DNA from 3 places in the Blautia sp. MCC283 genome. Region 3 is predicted to be linked to each of the others. Evidence: predicted binding sites of a transcription regulator. Region 3 holds the regulator's gene; each other region holds the start of a gene.
What was found. Region 3 encodes Rex, which represses fermentation and respiration genes when NADH is low (regulators of the CRP and FNR family bind a similar motif). Its sites were predicted from a motif close to ATTGTTAANTANTTAACAAT; they were not measured.
Positions count from the first base shown of each region.

Region 1: gap (type I glyceraldehyde-3-phosphate dehydrogenase) is a predicted target of Rex. The motif match lies at 1,917-1,936, and genes of this name have one in related genera.
Region 2: GPK81_RS14620 (iron-sulfur cluster assembly scaffold protein) is a predicted target of Rex. The motif match lies at 1,768-1,787, and genes of this name have one in related genera.

Region 1 covers NZ_WQQB01000069.1:109,467-112,642, forward strand. The annotation lists gene GPK81_RS17010 (hypothetical protein) at 1-826, opposite strand, end outside; gene GPK81_RS17015 (histidinol-phosphatase HisJ family protein) at 901-1,719, opposite strand; gene gap (type I glyceraldehyde-3-phosphate dehydrogenase) at 1,980-2,999, shown strand.
Region 2 covers NZ_WQQB01000049.1:41,331-44,506, reverse strand. The annotation lists gene GPK81_RS14625 (GGGtGRT protein) at 1-832, opposite strand, end outside; gene GPK81_RS14620 (iron-sulfur cluster assembly scaffold protein) at 873-1,565, opposite strand; gene GPK81_RS14615 (TraX family protein) at 1,812-2,549, shown strand; gene GPK81_RS14610 (UDP-N-acetylglucosamine pyrophosphorylase) at 3,095-3,176, opposite strand, start outside.
Region 3 covers NZ_WQQB01000028.1:146,078-149,253, reverse strand. The annotation lists gene abc-f (ribosomal protection-like ABC-F family protein) at 1-1,122, opposite strand, end outside; gene GPK81_RS10125 (redox-sensing transcriptional repressor Rex) at 1,337-1,984, shown strand; gene GPK81_RS10120 (bifunctional ADP-dependent NAD(P)H-hydrate dehydratase/NAD(P)H-hydrate epimerase) at 2,046-3,176, shown strand, end outside.

The DNA of each region.
Region 1 (3,176 bases), on a different contig from region 3:
ACTGTGGGTCGTCCACAGAAAGGCTTAACGGGATTTCAAGAGCCAGGCGGATACCTGCTTTCTGGCAGTTAACTGCAAGGTCGTGCAGATCTTCTGAGGTTCCGATCTCCGGGATAATGCGAAGAGAGCAGTTGGAAGTTGCCTGGAAAAGATCTGTCAGGTACAGAGTGTCTGCCTTGCATTCACTGATATAGTCCAGCTTACCGGACAGTCCGGCAAGGGTATCTGCGAAATCAGCAGGATTTACAGCCATTCCGGTAAACATGGTCTTACGGAACCAGTCCGGATCAGCAGCACAGTTCTGGTCAGCTTCTTTCATGGAAAGAGAACGCTCGCAGTAGATCTCTTTCATTTTTTTTGTGAGGCTTGAGAATGTGCCGGCAACCTCTGGATGGTCACGGAACAGCTCGCAGTAGAGCCATTTCAGATCGTTGTAGTAGTGGTTCAGGCGTTTCTCGTAGAGTGCATCGTAGGCAGTGTCTTCCTTAGAAGTTTCGACTTTCAGAGGTTCGGTTTTGGAAGTAGTAACTTTCGCCGGTTCAGTTTTGAAAGTTTCGACTTTGATCGGTTCGGTCTTTGAAGTCTCAACTTTAATTGGCTCGGTTTTTGAAGTCTCAACTTTAATTGGCTCAGTTTTTGAAGTCTCGACTTTAATCGGCTCAGTTTTGGAGGTTTCGACCTTGACCGGTTCAGTTTTTGAAGTTTCGATTTTGACGGTTTCGGTTTTTGAAGTTTCAATCTTAACAGTTTCTGGCTTCTTTTTCAGCTGTTGTTCTTTTTTTGCCTGCATGGCAGCTTTCTTTTTCTGGAGTCTTTTTGTTGACATATAGAGTTCCTCCTTAAATAAATTGGTATTTTCGGTATAAAATGTAAACTCTCTGACTGGAGAGAGAAATAGATCTACAGTTTGTGAAAAACCGGCTGACGGTTTTTGAACACAGTATAATAGGAAAAGCCACAGTCACGGAGAACATCGGCTGCCCTGTCAAAAGCATAGGCAATTTTATCCGGGGTGTGGGCGTCTGCACCGATGGTAATGATTTCGCCGCCAAGTTCACGATAACGGCGGATTACATTCACACATGGATTGGGTTCTCCAAGACCGTAGTGATAACCTCCGGTATTCAGTTCAATTCCGATGTTTTTGCGGATCAGTGTACGCAGAATTTCATCCAGGATTTCCTTATAGCGGCCATAGGAGTACTGACGGTTCTGATTGGGGCCGTAACGCACTACATAATCAATGTGTCCGTAGACATCCATTTTATCAAATGCGGCGATATTTTCCAGAATGGATTCAAAATATTCCATATAGCAGGCGGATTCTTTCCGGCCTTCAAAATAAGAAGGATAATAGGGATCATATCCGTGCACCACATGGGAAGAACCAATAACAAAGTCAAAAGGGATTTCTTTCAGAAGTCCGGAAAAAGATTCGGAAAGATGAGGCTGAAGTCCCAGTTCGATTCCGAAATTTACAGAAATCTGGTCCCGGAAAGCATCAGCCAGTTCAAAAAGACGCTGGCGGTATGCCGGGATATCCAGTGAAAAGTCCAGATTTTCCGGTGTTTCCGGGTAATCCGGATCAAGATGCTCGGTAAAACAGATTCCAGTAAGACCTTTATCAACCGCAGTCTGGATCATATCTTCCATGGGTGTTTCGGAATCTGCGGAAAAAGAGGAATGCATATGACAGTCCCATAAAATTTTCTGGCCCATTTTGTACCTCCATATTCAAGTCTGACGAGTGTGCAACAGATGCTGTACCTGCTTTGAAATTTAGAGCTGGCAGGACAGAGATTTCTCTCACAGAATTATAACACATTTTTCATAAATTTTCTTAATATTTATTTTAATGTGCTTTTTTATAAATAGCTCTTGAATTTTTGTTTGGAATTAGGTACAATATGAGACAGGTTGATGTTTCTTTAACAAAGGAACGATTTAAATCACCATTCAATTCATAGGAGGAATTTATCATGGCAGTAAAAGTTGCAATTAATGGTTTTGGACGTATCGGTCGTCTTGCATTCCGTCAGATGTTTGGAGTAGAAGGATTTGAGATCGTAGCAATCAACGATCTTACATCTCCTAAGATGCTTGCTCACTTATTAAAATATGATTCTACACAGGGAAGATATGCTCTTGCTGATAAAGTAACAGCAGGCGAGGATTCCATCACAGTAGACGGAAAAGAGATCAAAATCTATGCTAAGGCTAACGCTGCAGAGCTTCCTTGGGGAGAGATCGGTGTAGACGTAGTTCTTGAGTGCACAGGTTTCTACACATCCAAAGACAAAGCTCAGGCTCATATCGATGCAGGTGCTAAGCACGTAGTTATTTCCGCTCCGGCTGGAAACGACCTTAAGACAATCGTTTACAACGTAAACCATCAGGGTCTTACAAACGAGGACAAGATCATCTCCGCAGCTTCCTGTACAACAAACTGCCTTGCACCAATGGCTAAGGCTCTTAACGATCTTGCACCGATCAAATCCGGTATCATGTGCACAATCCACGCTTACACAGGCGATCAGATGACACTTGACGGACCGCAGAGAAAAGGCGATCTGAGAAGATCCCGTGCAGCTGCAGTTAACATCGTTCCGAACAGCACAGGTGCTGCTAAAGCTATCGGACTTGTTATCCCAGAGCTTAACGGCAAACTTATCGGTTCTGCACAGCGTGTACCTACCCCAACAGGTTCTACAACAATCCTTACAGCAGTAGTTGAAGGAAACGTTACTAAAGAGCAGATCAACGCAGCTATGAAAGCAGCTTCCAATGAGTCCTTCGGATACAACGAGGATGAGATCGTATCCAGCGATATCGTTGGTATGAGATTTGGTTCCCTCTTCGATGCTACTCAGACAATGGTACTTCCACTTGAGAATGGCACAACAGAGGTTCAGGTAGTTTCCTGGTATGACAACGAGAACTCCTACACAAGCCAGATGGTTCGTACAATCAAGCACTTCGGAAAACTTCTGAACGCTTAATTTTCTGCGAACGGGTGTAGAAGAATAGACTCAGAAAGGGTCCGGTCTGAAGAGGACCGGGCCCTTTTTTTCCAAAAGACCAAACAAAAAAATGTCTGAGGAATGACTGTTAACAGAGCGGACAACAATATCGCTCGCCCTTATTGATCTGCTTTTGCAGAAATAAAAGTTAAGGAG
Region 2 (3,176 bases), on a different contig from region 3:
AGGAAGCAGGACCTGCTGCCATGTTATCCGGGTGAAGTGTACGTCCTGTACCACCGCCGGAAGCAACGGAGAAGTATTTTTTACCTTTCTCGTTGCACTCTTTTTTATATGTTCCTGCTACTGGATGCTGGAAACGAGTTGGGTTTGTGGAGTTTCCTGTGATGGAAACGTCAACACCCTCTTTCCACATGATAGCAACACCTTCCGGAACGCTGTTAGCGCCGTAGCAGTTAACTTTTGCACGAAGTCCCTCTGAATAGGATTTACGGAATACTTCTTTAACCTCGTTCTTATATGGATCATACTCTGTCTCTACGTATGTAAAGCCGTTGATACGGGAGATGATCTGAGCTGCGTCTTTTCCAAGACCGTTCAGGATAACACGAAGAGGTTTTTTACGAACTTTGTTTGCTTTCTCGGCGATACCGATAGCACCCTCAGCTGCTGCGAAAGACTCATGTCCTGCAAGGAAGCAGAAGCAGTCTGTCTCTTCCTCAAGAAGCATTTTTCCAAGGTTTCCATGTCCAAGACCTACTTTACGTGTGTCTGCAACGGATCCTGGGATACAGAATGCCTGAAGGCCTTCTCCGATAGCTGCTGCTGCGTCAGCGGCTCTTCTGCAGCCTTTTTTGATTGCGATCGCTGCACCTACTGTGTAAGCCCAGCAAGCGTTCTCGAAGCAGATCGGCTGAATGCCTTTGATCTGATCGTAAACGTTCAGACCTGCGTCTTTAGTGATTTTCTCAGCTTCTTCGATAGAAGCGATTCCATAGCTGTTTAAAACAGAATTGATCTTGTCAATTCGTCTCTCATATGATTCAAATAAAGCCATTTCCTGTAACCTCCTGATATTTTTACCTTACGAAGTGTAATTACTCTTTTCTTGGGTCGATGATCTTAACAGCATCTGCAACACGGCCGTACTGACCTTTTGCTTTCTCCCATGCTGTGTTCGGGTCATCACCTTTCTTAATGAAGTCAGTCATTTTTCCAAGGCTTACGAACTGGTATCCGATGATCTCATCGTCCTCATCAAGAGCGATACCTGTAACATAACCCTCAGCCATCTCAAGGTAACGAGGTCCTTTTTTCAGAGTTCCATACATTGTACCAACCTGAGAACGAAGTCCTTTTCCAAGGTCCTCAAGACCAGCTCCTACTGCAAGTCCATCCTCGGAGAATGCAGACTGGGAACGTCCGTAAACGATCTGAAGGAAAAGCTCTCTCATAGCTGTATTGATTGCATCACATACAAGGTCTGTGTTCAGTGCCTCCATTACAGTAAGTCCTGGAAGGATCTCAGCAGCCATAGCAGCAGAATGAGTCATTCCTGAACATCCGATTGTCTCAACAAGTGCCTCCTGGATGATTCCCTCTTTTACGTTAAGGGACAGCTTACAGGCACCCTGCTGTGGAGCACACCAGCCTACACCGTGTGTGAATCCGGAGATATCCTTTACTTCTTTTGCCTGAACCCATTTTGCTTCTTCCGGGATCGGAGCGGCACCATGATGTACGCCCTGTGCCACTGGACACATTTCTTCTACTTCGCGTGAATAAATCATTTTAAAACTCCTTTCAAGTATAGATTGACCGATGTTATTGAGAAAAAAAGTTCGATAACACCCTACGGCTATTTTCTCACAAAACCTTTGTTTCGTCCAGTCATATTTGATAAATTTTTGCCATAAAACGCATAATATTGGAAGTTATTCTGGCAGTATTGCATGCCTAACTGTCAAATATTTCTGGCAACTATTCTATGTATGTGATAATATATTATCAAGTTTAACCCTGGAGGTATATTTTTCATGAATGCATCTGTGGATTCTGTTTTTCCAGAAAAATACCGTATCCTCAGCGGAAGCGCCCTGAAGATGATTGCGATCATCACCATGCTGATCGATCATATCGGAGCTGTGATTTTAAGTATGTATCCGCCTGCACAGAAAGTCCTGTTTACGCTTCTCGGAAGGGAATACAGTGTGTATCTTATTTTTCGCGATATCGGCAGAGTGGCTTTTCCCATCTTCTGCTTTCTCCTGCTGGAAGGTTTCCGGCATACCAGGAGCCGTTTCCGCTATGGACGGAATCTCCTTCTTTTTGCTCTGATCTCAGAGATTCCCTGGAACCTGATGTTCACAAACACACTGCATTATGAAAGACAGAATGTGTTTTTCACGCTTTTCCTGGGATACCTGGCGTTTTGTGCCATCGAATATTTTAAGGATAAGCGCTTGATACAGCTTCTCTGTATCCTGGGACTGCTTGTTGTTTCCATTTTTCTGAAAGCAGATTACGGATGGCGGGGATATATTTTTCTCCTGATCATGTACTATATGCGAAACGATAAGCCCGGGCAGGCGATCCTTGGAAGCTGCTGGCTTTACTATGAATGGAGAGCCTGTTTCGCCTTTCTGTCCATTAACCTGTACAATGGGGAGAGGGGATTTATCCACGGAAAAGCGGCGAAATATTTCTTTTACTGGTTTTATCCAGTCCATATTATGGGACTGGTGATACTTCGACAGATTTTATTTCTGTCTTAATTCTTTTTTTCTTATTATCTTATATGGATGTGCGTGTTGTATGTGAAAAGTTTTGAGATTTCAGTTCTGCACTTTTCCAGTGGGGAGTTCTGAGGGGAGAAAGCACTCAGAGTTGCGAAGCCCGTTTTTCTCCCCTCTTTCCGGGCACGCAATTCGGCCAGGCCCCTTCATAATGTAACACTCCTGGTTCGGTCCTGTATTCCACTTCTATCACCCATTTATCACTGTGCCGATTATAATTGTATGTTCTGTTTTACCACATCTAAAAGTCAAACTATTCATTCATCAATCCAGGAACAGGCCTGCTACGCAGGCCGCCTTCCGTCCCCCTCTCACCCGATCGGCACAGCCTCTCGCAAACAATACCGTCGCATCCATCGCCCCATCAAAAAAAGCCACACTCTCAAAAAAGTGCGGCTTCCCTGCGTGGCCAGGAGGGGAGACGGCTCGAGGAGGGGAGACGGCCTTCGCAACTGTGAGTGCTTCCCCTCCTCGAACCTTCCACTGCTTACCAAGCAGAACTTATTTCAAAAAACAAAGAAAAACTATTTTTTCTTCACAATTTCTTTCGCATTTTTATAAATGGAATCCGCCGGAACGCATCCCCTTACCGGTGACAACGGATAA
Region 3 (3,176 bases):
GTTGATGATCTTCAGCATCGTTGTTTTTCCGGTTCCGTTATTGCCGATAAGAGCTACACGTTCCCCTCTCTTGATATCAAAAGAAATATCAGAAAACAGGGTCTGCCCCGGGAAGGATTTGGAAAGTTCCTCCACATGGAGTACATCATTTCCGCTTAATACACGCGGTTCCAGGGAAATACGCATACGGTCCTGGATTTCCAGAGGTTTTTCGATACGCTGTACACGGTCCAGCATCTTCTCGCGGCTTTCTGCACGCTTGATGGATTTTTCGCGGTTAAAAGATTTCAGTTTGGCAATGACTGCTTCCTGATGTTTGATATCTCTCTGCTGGTTTAAGTACGCCTTGTACTGGGCATCGCGCAGCTGCGCCTTCTTAAGGGCATAGGCGGAGTAGTTGCCGCTGTAGACACGTGTCTGTCCGGCTTCGATCTCCACAACTTTGGTGACGACTTTATCCAGAAAATAACGGTCATGGGAAACGATGAAAACAGCTCCCGGATAATTCAGAAGATAAGTTTCCAGCCAGGAGATGCTTTCCATATCCAGGTGGTTGGTAGGCTCATCCAGAAGAAGGATATCCGGCTTGGAGAGAAGCATCTTTCCAAGTGCCACACGGGTTTTCTGGCCTCCGGAAAGTTTCTCGATTTGTTTGTCGTAATCTTCTTCCGTGAAACCAAGACCCTTCAGGACACCGGTGAGCTCACTTTTGTAAGCATAGCCGTTTTCCAGTTCAAACTGATGGGTGAGACGGGTATATGTCTCCATCAGGCGGTTCAGGTCATCGCCTTTTACGGTATTCATTTCCTGCTCCATATTACGGATACGGCGTTCCATATCGATAATATGCTGTTTGGTGGTAAGAAGCTCTTCGTAGATGGTATGGTGTCCGTGGATATCCTGGTACTGGGCAAGATAGCCGATATTTTTGTCCCGGGCAAGTACTACCGTGCCGGAATCCGCGGAAATCTCCTGCATGATGATACGAAGAAGAGTAGTCTTTCCAGCACCGTTACATCCGATAAGAGCTGCCTTTTCCCGGTCTTCAATATGAAAAGATGCATCATTTAAAATTACTTTTTCGCCAAAAGCTTTGCATATATTCTGACATGATAAAATCATAAAAACTGTCCTCCTGTATAAAGAATTATCCCTGAATAGTAAATAAACAGGGAAAATCCTCCACTTATTATAACGGAAACCGCCAGGAATTCAAAGAAAAAATCAATTTTTTAAAAAAATATGAAGAAATTTGTACATAACTTACAAGTTTGATTGACAGGAAAATGTCAATTCGGTATAATTAACCTAGTGTAAAGTAAGGAGGGAAACTATCGTGGAGACAAAACAAATCTCGAAAGCGGTGATTAAGCGTCTGCCACGCTATTACCGCTACTTAGGAGAGCTGATGGAAGACAATGTAGAGCGTATTTCTTCCAATGAATTAAGTAAGAAGATGCATACCACAGCTTCTCAGATCCGTCAGGATCTTAATAATTTCGGCGGTTTCGGGCAGCAGGGGTATGGCTATAATGTACATTATCTTTATACAGAGATCGGTAAGATCCTGGGACTGGATATCGCCCACCCGATGATCATCCTGGGTGCCGGTAATCTTGGACAGGCACTTGCCAATTATGTGGATTTTGAGAAAAGGGGATTTAAGCTGGTAGGAATCTTTGACGTAAATCCTGTGCTGGAAGGCATTGCGGTTCGCGGACTTGAGATCCAGATGCTCAGCGAACTTCCATTCTTCCTGAGAGAAAATAACGTAGAGATCGCAATTCTCACTCTTCCGAAGAATAAGGCCAAGGAAATGGCAGATATTCTGGTGGAGAACGGGATCAAGGCAATCTGGAATTTTGCACATCTTGATCTTGAGACACCGGATGATGTGATCGTAGAGAACGTGCATCTTTCTGAGAGCCTGATGACACTGTCTTATAATCTGAGCAAATACAGGCAGGAACATGTAGAGAAATAAATTTTAGCGGGCTGCCGGAAACGGCAGCTTTCTCTGTTAAAGAGGGGAGGCAAAGTGCAGCATGAAAAAAATTGTTACCTGCGAAGAAATGAAGAAGCTGGATAATGCTACGATCCACAAGATCGGGGTTGCTTCTGAAGTTCTGATGGAGCGGGCAGCGTTGAAAGTAGTTGAGGAAACAGAGAAATATCTTGGGAAGAGCGAGAAGATCCTGGTGGTATGCGGGAGTGGAAATAACGGAGGAGATGGTATTGCCATTGCCAGATTATTTCATCTGAAAGGTGTTCGGGCTGAATTTTATATGGCCGGAAACAAAGAAAAAATGACCAGGGAAACGTTGCTTCAGTATAAGATCGCTACAGGTTATCAGGTCCCGGAAGTGAATAACCCGGCCTGGGATGAATATACTACTATAGTAGATGCCGTGTTTGGCGTAGGCCTGGCGCGTCCGATCGAGGGACATTATGCTGAGATCATCCACGAGATGAACAGTGCCCGGGCGAAAAAAATTGCTGTTGACATCCCATCAGGAGTGAACGGAGATACTGGCCTGGAAATGGGAATTGCCTTCAGTGCCGATCTTACCGTTACTTTTGGTTACCGGAAAAGAGGTCTTTGTTTTTATCCGGGAAGGCTGTATGCGGGAAAGATCGTTATAGCTGACATTGGGATCTATGAGCAGGAAGCTGTAAAAGCATCGGCGAGATGTCTGGAGAAAGAAGATCTGAAACTGTTTCCGGAACGTGATCCCGGTGGGAACAAGGGGACTTTTGGAAAGATACTTTTTGTTACCGGAAGTGCAGGAATGTGTGGTGCTGCTTATTTGAGTGCCAGCGCGGCACTTCGGACCGGAGCGGGAATGGTAAAGATCCAGACTGTGGAAGAGAACAGGATTCCTTTGCAGATCCTTCTTCCGGAAGCAATGGTATGCAGCAGGTTTGACGAAGAATCCAACGAACAGCTTCTTTCCTGGTGTGACGTGATCGTCATCGGTCCAGGGCTTGGAACATCGGTGGCAAGCCGTGAGAGAGCACAGTGGTTTCTTACGGCAGCTGCCAGAGAGAAGAAACCGCTGATCCTGGATGCGGATGGACTGAATCTTCTGGCTATGCATCCGCAGTGGAAGGAATTTTTGGGCGGGAATGTAGTCCTGACTCCTCATATTGGAGAGATGAGCCGGCTCTGCGGCAGA